2 regions of the Streptomyces sp. NPDC017448 genome follow, and region 1 is predicted to be linked to the other one. Evidence: riboswitches for the same ligand, from Rfam matches in the RefSeq annotation. Region 1 holds a riboswitch; the other holds the start of a gene.
The links. A riboswitch is a leader RNA that binds a small molecule or an ion and turns the genes downstream of it on or off. The one in region 1 is predicted to bind cyclic di-AMP.
Positions count from the first base shown of each region.

Region 2: linked by a shared signal. The riboswitch ahead of ACH4K1_RS11085 (transglycosylase family protein) and the one ahead of ACH4K1_RS28875 (M23 family metallopeptidase) in region 1 are both predicted to bind cyclic di-AMP.

Region 1 is NZ_JBIRLM010000024.1:18,891-23,087, forward strand. Features, by position in the region: gene ACH4K1_RS28870 (aldo/keto reductase) at 1-448, opposite strand, end outside; gene ACH4K1_RS28875 (M23 family metallopeptidase) at 717-1,745, opposite strand; cyclic di-AMP (ydaO/yuaA leader) riboswitch at 1,757-1,909, opposite strand; gene ACH4K1_RS28880 (PP2C family protein-serine/threonine phosphatase) at 2,158-3,369, opposite strand; gene ACH4K1_RS28885 (MerR family transcriptional regulator) at 3,511-4,197, opposite strand, start outside.
Region 2 is NZ_JBIRLM010000005.1:88,836-93,032, reverse strand. Features, by position in the region: gene ACH4K1_RS11095 (cytochrome P450) at 1-906, shown strand, start outside; gene ACH4K1_RS11090 (transglycosylase family protein) at 1,086-2,129, shown strand; cyclic di-AMP (ydaO/yuaA leader) riboswitch at 2,419-2,601, shown strand; gene ACH4K1_RS11085 (transglycosylase family protein) at 2,607-3,323, shown strand; gene eno (phosphopyruvate hydratase) at 3,644-4,197, shown strand, end outside.

The DNA of each region.
Region 1 (4,197 bases):
CCTTGCCGTCCTTCACCAGCTGGTCGAGGGTGGTGACGATCTCCTCGACGGGGACGGTCTCGTCGTCGAAGTGCGTGTAGAAGAGGTCGATGCGGTCGGTACGGAGCCGGCTCAGCGAGGCGTCGACCGCGCCCTTGATCGCACCGGCGGACAGGCCCCGGTGGTCGGGGTGGGCGCCGGCCTTGGTGGCGACGACGACGTCGGACCGGTTGGAGCGGGAGGCGAGCCAGTTGCCGATGACGGTCTCCGACTCCCCGCCCCGGTTGCCCTCGGCCCAGGCGGAGTACACGTCGGCGGTGTCGATGAAGTTGCCGCCGGCCGCCACGTAGGCGTCCAGGACGGCGAAGGACTGCTCCTCGTCCGCCGTCCAGCCGAAGACGTTGCCGCCGAGGGCGAGCGGGAAGACCTGGAGGTCGGAGGTGCCGAGGGGAGTGCGCGCAGAAGTCATATGAGGGCCCAACAGAACGGTCCGGAGCCGGTATTCCGCCGTGTCCGCCGTTGGTGGGCGGGCCCGCCCACGCGGGCCGTCCGCCCCGGACCCGTCCGCGCGGGCCCCGTCCGCCCCCCGGCCCCGTCCGCGCGGGCCCGTCCGTCCCCCGGACAGACCGGCAGCCCTGACGTCGGGGGGTGTGCGTCAGGGCTGCCGGGGTTTCGGGGAGGGCCGGCCGAGGAAGGGCGCCGGCCCGGGGCCGGCGAGGCGGTCGGCCCCCGGGGGCTCAGACCCGCAGGCCCTTGCTGTTCAGCCAGGCCATCGGGTTCATCGCGGCCCCGCCGGCGGTCCGGACCTCCAGGTGGAGGTGGACACCGGTCACGTTGCCGGTCCCGCCCATGCGGCCGATGGTCTGCCCGGTGGTGACCTTCTGGCCGACCGAGACCTCGATCGAGGACTGGTGCGCGTACCAGATCTCCGTGCCGTCCTCGAGCTGGAGCACCGTGCGGTAGCCGTACGCGCCCGCGTTGCCGGCGGAGATGATCGTGCCGCTGTGCACGGCCTTCAGGGGCGTACCGGCAGCCCCGGCGAAGTCGAGGCCGGTGTGCTGGCCGGAGGACCACATGGCTCCGGACTGGCCGTAGGTCGAGGTGATCGTGTACGAGGAGGTGGGCAGGGAGTAGCTGGCGGCGAGCTTGGCGAGCCGCTCCTCCTCCGCCTTCTTCTTCGCCGCTTCCTCCGCGGCCTTCTTCTCCGCGGCGGCCTTCTTCTCCGCCTCGTCCTGCTGCTCCTCGGCCTCCGCCGCCGCCTTCTCGGCCGCGGCCTTCTCCGCCGCGGCCCTGGCCTCGGCGTCCGCGTTGGCCTGCTGCTGCTCGGCCTGCTGGAGGATCCGGGCCCGCAGGGCCTCGCCCGCGTCGGTGCCGCTCTCCGCCTCGGCGGCGGTGAGCCCGGCGGTGGTGAGCGGCGCGGCGGCGACCGGGTCGCTGTTGTCGTCGTCCGCCATGAACGCCCCTACGCCGGGAAGGGACTTGGCGTCAGGGAGATTGTCCGCGATGGAATCGGGAAGAGAGATGGAGACCGGGGCCTTGTCCTGAGCGGTGGCGATGCCACCCGCTCCGACGGCCGCCATGACGCCGACCCCGAGGACGGTGGAGCTACGGGCCAGACCTCGCTGCTTGGCCACGCGGTGCCTGCCGCGCACGGGGCGGAGGGTGTCCTCGGTGGGGTTCCACTCGCCCGGGGACCGCTCCGCACCGCCGTAGACGTCTGCGGTGAAGGGTGACACGGCCTCAGGGGCAGGCTTGTTGGACGCCACGTGGGCGCACTCCTTTCCTTCCTTCTCGCCTACCGGGTTAGCTGACGGGTTCGGAGCAGGAAGGTCTCCTACGGGCCCCTCCGCCTCTCACGAGGCGCAGGCGTCCGATTCACCCCATGTAGGTGGTTCCCCGGTTCCCTTGCGGAATTCGGCGCTCGCGCGCGGCGCCGCCCTGACGACGGCTGTGACGACCGCACTGCGTTATCGAACGTTAATAGACACCCGGGTCCGATTCCAAGCCGTTCCTGTTGATCATTAACGAACAGGCCGGGGACGTACGGGCCACAAGCGGGTCGAACCGGGCGACTTGACCGCGGCTCAGCCACATTCCTTTTCCTGATGGTGCGTCAACCGTTATGCGGAGCGGTGTTCTTCGGTCACACACCGTGGTAAAGCCCCGCGCGCTGCCGCGCTACCCCTCGCCCCGGCCCACGATCGGCACCGTCGTCCGGCGTACCGGCTGCCCCTCCGCCGGCCGTCCCACGGCGATCAGCGCCATGTCGTCCGTGGCCCGCCCGCCCGTGTGCAGCCGTACGTCGTCGGTGAGCGCCGACAGCAGCTCCTCGGGCCCCGGGAAGATGCGTCCGCGCAGCCGGGCCTCCGGATCGTAGAAGACCCCGTCGGCGTTCCTGGCCTCGGACAGGCCGTCCGTGAAGGCGAGGAGCGTCGCCCCGGGCGGCATCGCCCACTCGTCGGCCCGGTCCGGCCACACCCCCAGGTTCATCCCCAGCGGCAGCGCGGGCGTCGAGGGCGCCAGCACCTCCAGGGTGCCGTCCCCGTGCAGCAGGATCGGCTCGGGGTGGCCCCGGTTGACGAGGCGGAGCGAGGCCGCGCCGGGCGGGATCTCGGCCAGGACGGCGGTGATGAACCCCTCCATGGCGTCCAGCCCGTACCGCCGCGTCCCCTCGCGCGCGAGCGCCCGCTCCAGCCGCTGCGCGACGCCCTCCAAGGAGCGCTCCTGCTCGGCCGCCTCCCGGAACGACCCGATGATCACCGCCACCGCCTCGACGGCGCCCAGCCCCTTGCCGCGCACGTCCCCCACCACCACGCGGACGCCGTAGGGGGTGTCGGCGACGGCGTACAGGTCGCCGCCCACGAACTCGTCCGCCTGCGCCGCCTCGTACCGCGCGGCCACCTGGAGCCCGCCGATCCGCTCGGCCGGGGTCGGCAGCACAGCCCGCATGGCGGTCTCCGCGATGACCCGGGCCGAGGCCAGCTGCTCGTTGCCGCGCCGCACCACCCCGTTGATGACCAGGGCCAGCACCGACGCGGTGAGCACGGTGAGCATCTCGATGATCGGCACCGCCTGGGTGGGGAACCCGTCGGAGAACCTCATCACGACGACGGAGCCGAGCGCCGCGATGCCCGTGCGGACGGTCCGGGACAGCGAGAAGAACGGGGCGGCGATCAGCGGGGCCGCGACGAACAGCGGGACGGCGGTGAAGTTGGCCGGGGTCAGCGAGTCGAAGACCAGCCCCCCGACGATCAGCAGCGCCGGCAGCATCCGGACGAACCGCCGGGAGACCCGGGTGCCGGGCGTCCCGGCGTCGTCCGGCGACCCGAACACCGCACGGGCCACCGCGCCGACGCCCCCCGACGCGCCCCGACGCCGCTCCTTGGCCATCCCCACCTGTGCACTCCTGCCCGGTCCATCCACGGCTGCGGACGGTGCCGCACCCCGTCCAGGCTTCCCGGAACCGCGCCGAGCGGCGACTCCTCATCGGCCGAACAGGGGGAATGCGGGCGGCGGCTCGGCCGCCCGTGGTCAGTCGGAGAGCCGGTGTTCCGCGTAGACCGTCAGCGCGTCCCGTACGAAGGCGGCGGTGCCGTCCCCGTAGCGATCGTAGTTCTTTCCGAACCGGGAATCGGCGACATACATCTCCCCGAGCCCCTTCACGTACGACCGGCCGGGCTCCTCGGCCGACGAGGACGCCAGCCACGCGCAGTGCCGGCGCGCGATCTCCTGGGCCTCCGGACCGTCGGCGGCGAACCCGGCCTCGCGGGCCCGGCCCCAGTCCCGGGCGATGGCCTCGTGCTCGTCCTGGAACGCCTTCTTCCCCGCCGCCCCGAGCGAACGCCACCAGCGGTCGCCCTCCGCGTACGCGTCCCGGCCCCAGCGCTCGGTGACCTCCTGCTCGTGGACCGTGTGGTCGAACCCGTCGAACACTTCGTCAGCCATGAGTTCCGTCCCCTCCAGCGTCTTGTGGAGAGTGGTCCGCACCGAGGCGATCTGCCGCCCGATGCGCGCCTGCTCCTGTTCGAGCAGTCGCAGATGCGCCCGCAGCGCCACCGCCGTGTCCCGCTGCCCCGCCAGTACGTCCTTGATGGCGGGCAGCGAAAGCCCCAGCTCCCGCAGGAGCAGGATGCGCTGCAGCCGGACGAGGGCGTCCTGGTCGTAGTAGCGGTAGCCGTTGCTCCCGACCCGGCTCGGGGCGAGGAGCCCGAGCTCCCC
Region 2 (4,197 bases), on a different contig from region 1:
CAGGAGCTGACGGACCGGCTCATCGACGGGTTCGTCGAGAAGGGGGAGGCCGACCTCATCCACGACCTCGCCTTCCCGCTCCCCATCTACGCCATCTGCGATCTGCTCGGCGTCCCCCGCGAGGACCAGGACGACTTCCGGGACTGGGCGGGCATGATGATCCGGCACGGCGGCGGGCCGCGCGGCGGGGTCGCCCGGTCGGTGAAGAAGATGCGCGGCTACCTCGCCGAACTCATCCACCGGAAGAGGGAGGCCCCCGGCGACGACCTGATCTCCGGACTCATCCGGGCCAGCGACCACGGCGAGCACCTCACGGAGAACGAAGCCGCCGCGATGGCGTTCATCCTGTTGTTCGCCGGTTTCGAGACGACGGTCAACCTGATCGGGAACGGGATGTACGCGCTCCTGCGCCACCCGGAGCAGCGGGCGCGGCTGCAGGCGTCCCTGGAGGCGGGGGAGAGCGCCCTGCTGGCCACCGGCATCGAGGAACTGCTGCGGTACGACGGACCGGTGGAGATGGCGACCTGGCGGTACGCGACCGAGCCGCTGACCCTGGGCGGCGAGGAGATCGCCGCCGGGGATCCCGTCCTGGTGGTGCTCGCCGCGGCCGACCGCGACCCGGAGCGGTTCGACGAACCGGACGTCCTGGACCTCGCGCGGCGTGACAACCAGCACCTCGGGTACGGACACGGCATCCACTACTGCCTGGGCGCGCCGCTGGCCCGGCTGGAGGGGCAGACCGCGCTCACCACGCTCCTGAGGCGCCTCCCCGACCTGCGACTCGCCGGTGATCCCGCCGATCTGCGCTGGCGCGGCGGGCTCATCATGCGGGGGTTGCGGACTCTTCCGGTCGGGTTCGAACCGGGTGTCCGGACCGGGAGAAGTGACAGCCTGTCACCTCTGTGACTTTCACGTGATCTGCGCTGCATCGACTTGTGACATACGTTCGCATCCCGCTAGGTTCACGGTTCGACGTGCGGGCCGCACCATGCCCACGCGTCACTCGGGCACCGGGGCGCGGGGCGTGTGAACCCGCCGTACGGCGCCCGGGCACCTCGCTCGTCAGTCGCACGGAAGGCATACCCATGGGCTCCGCGAACGGCAGACACCGCCGACCTCGCCAGGCACCCGCCATCGTCGTCGCCGCGGGGGTGACGGGATCGGCCATCGCCATCCCGCTGCTCGGCGCGAGCGGCGCGCACGCGGCCGACTCGGCCACCTGGGACCGGGTGGCGGAGTGCGAGAGCGGCGGAACGTGGAGCGCCGACCTCGGCAACGGCCACTACGGCGGGCTCCAGTTCTCGCAGGCGACCTGGTCGGCGTACGGCGGCACGGAGTTCGCGCCCCGCGCCGACCTCGCCAGCCGGTCCCAGCAGATCTCCATCGCCGAGAAGGTCCTGGACGACCAGGGCCCCAAGGCGTGGCCGAGCTGCGCGGTGATCTCCGGCCTCGCGGTGGACGGCAGCCTGCCCGGCGTCGACCCCGGCACCCCTCCGCCCGCCGATCCCGCCGCCGACCCCTCGGCCGCGCCGACCGGTGAAGCGGACACGGGCGACAAGGCCGATGAATCCGGCGCATCCGGCGAAACCGAGGAGAAGGGCGGGGGCGAGAAGGGCGGCACGCCGGAGAAGGGCGCTGCGGAAGAAGAGACCGGAGCCCCCGGCCCCTCCGCGACGCCCACCGACCCGCCGGCCTCCGACGCCCCTGAGGCGGGCCCCTCGGCCGGCACCGAGGCCCCGGCGGGCGAAAGCGGCGAGGACCGTCGGAGCGGCGGCAAGCACCGCGGCGCCCCCGCGCCCGAGAAGGCCGAACGGGAGGGCGACGGCCCGCGCGGTTCCGGCCGGCACGCCTCGCGCGGTGACGGCGACGCGAGGAACGGAGGCGCGAGGAACGGCGGCGCGCCGGGCGGATACACGGTGAGGGCCGGCGACAACCTCTGGTCGATCGCCGACGCGCAGGAGCTCCCCGGTGGCTGGACGGGCCTGTACGAGACCAACAAGGACGTCCTGGGCCCCGACCCGGACCTGATCCTGCCCGGCCAGAACCTGGACCTGGGCTTGGACCGGAAGGCCGAACCGGGCGTCGATCCGGCCGCGCCGGAGAGCGCCGAGAAGCCCGCCGCCGACTGACCCCCGGCAGGAAAACGCCCCGAAAATGTGGGCAGTTCAGAGACCTATGTCCACTTTTGCGTAAGTGAGACATGGGTCTCTTTGCTTCAACTCACGCATTTCACCCGGCCGATCCGGGCGGATCGCCCCCGACCTGCGGAAACGGGCGGGCCCTGGCGGCGAGTTCGGACTGATTGTCCCCTATGTCCGTCCTTGAATGTCGGGGTTGGCTGTGTTTACGGTCTAAGCCGCTCGCACCGCGGGCCCCGACGACCGTCACGCCGAATCCTGCCGGCGGCCGGAGGGAACAGACGCGCAAGCGCCGTAGGCAGGAGCGGGGGACCCAGGTAAGCCGCCGGGCCCGGACGCCTCGTCGAGAAGACGGGGCCGTACGGAGCCGGCTAGGGGTGAAGCGGTGCGCAAGGACGCACGGCCGGGCAACTCATCAGCCCGAACCCGACAGCTCACCTCGTAGGCGTCGGTGAGGAGATTCGTTCCATGCTGCTGAACAGCAAGGGCAAGCACCGCCGCCCGTCCAAGGCCACCCGTATCGCCACCCTGGTGGGCGTCACCGGCGCCGCCGTCGCCGTCCCGCTGATGGGTGCGACCAGCGCCTCCGCCGCCTCCGTCGAGACCTGGGACGCCGTCGCCCAGTGCGAGTCCGGCGGCAACTGGTCCATCAACACCGGCAACGGCTACTACGGCGGCCTGCAGTTCTCCCAGTCCAGCTGGGCCGCCGCCGGCGGTACGCAGTACGCCGCCCGCGCCGACCTGGCCTCCAAGGACCAGCAGATCGCCACCGCCGAGAAGCTTCTCGACATGCAGGGCCCGGGCGCCTGGGCCTGCGCCGGTGCGGGCGGCCTGACCAACGACGGCGTGGACCCGGGTGTCAACACCGGCTCCGGCCAGTCCCAGCAGGCGCAGCCCGAGCGCGAGGCCGAGCAGCCCACCACGCGCTCCGAGCAGCGCTCCGCTCCGCAGGCCGCGCCGAAGGCCGCTCCGCAGGCCGAGAGCAAGAAGACCGTCACCACCCCGACCGGCGAGAAGGTCCGCAAGGGCGACGGCGAGTACAAGGTCAAGACCGGCGACACCCTGAGCAAGATCGCTCAGAAGGAGGGCGTCAAGGGCGGCTGGAGCAAGCTCTTCCAGCTCAACGACGACATCGTCGAGGACGCGAACCTGATCTTCCCGGGCCAGCAGCTCCACCTGAAGTAACCGCCGTCTCTCCTCCCCGGGGGGAGGGCGTCCGGCGGCCCCCTCCCCCGCACGGCTTCCCGGCCCGGCGCGCTCCCCCCGGCGCGCCGGGCCGGGTTCTTCGTGACGGGAGGCGGGAAGCGCACCCGGCTGCGTTCACCTCTTGTGGTTACCGCTCAGTAGATTTCTGGAGTTTCGCCCCGATACGCACGCTCCCGGCCCCTTTTTCGTCCCAGGAGGCGGGCGGTCGGCCGGTCAACGGGGCCGAGCCGGATAGGCTCGGGTCGCAAGGCCACAGTGACCCTGCACAACCAGTGTCAGATCCCAGAAGGAGATGCCTCGTGCCGTCCATCGACGTCGTCGTAGCCAGGGAAATCCTCGACTCCCGGGGCAACCCCACGGTCGAGGTCGAGGTCGGCCTCGACGACGGCAGCACGGGCCGTGCTGCCGTTCCGTCCGGCGCCTCCACCGGCGCGTTCGAGGCCATCGAGCTTCGCGACGGCGACCCCAACCGCTACCAGGGCAAGGGCGTCGAGAAGGCCGTCCTCGCCGTCATCGAGCAGATCGGCCCGGAGCTCGTCGGGTACGACGCCACCGAGCAGCGCCTCATCGACCAGGCGATGTTCGACCTGGACGCCACCGAGAACAAGGCGTCGCTCGGCGCCAACGCCATCCTCGGCGTCTCGCTGGCCGTCGCGCACGCCGCCTCCGAGGCGTCGGACCTGCCGCTCTTCCGCTACCTCGGCGGCCCGAACGCCCACCTGCTGCCCGTTCCGATGATGAACATCCTGAACGGCGGCTCGCACGCCGACTCCAACGTGGACATCCAGGAGTTCATGATCGCGCCGATCGGCGCCGAGTCCTTCTCCGAGGCCCTGCGCTGGGGCGCGGAGAT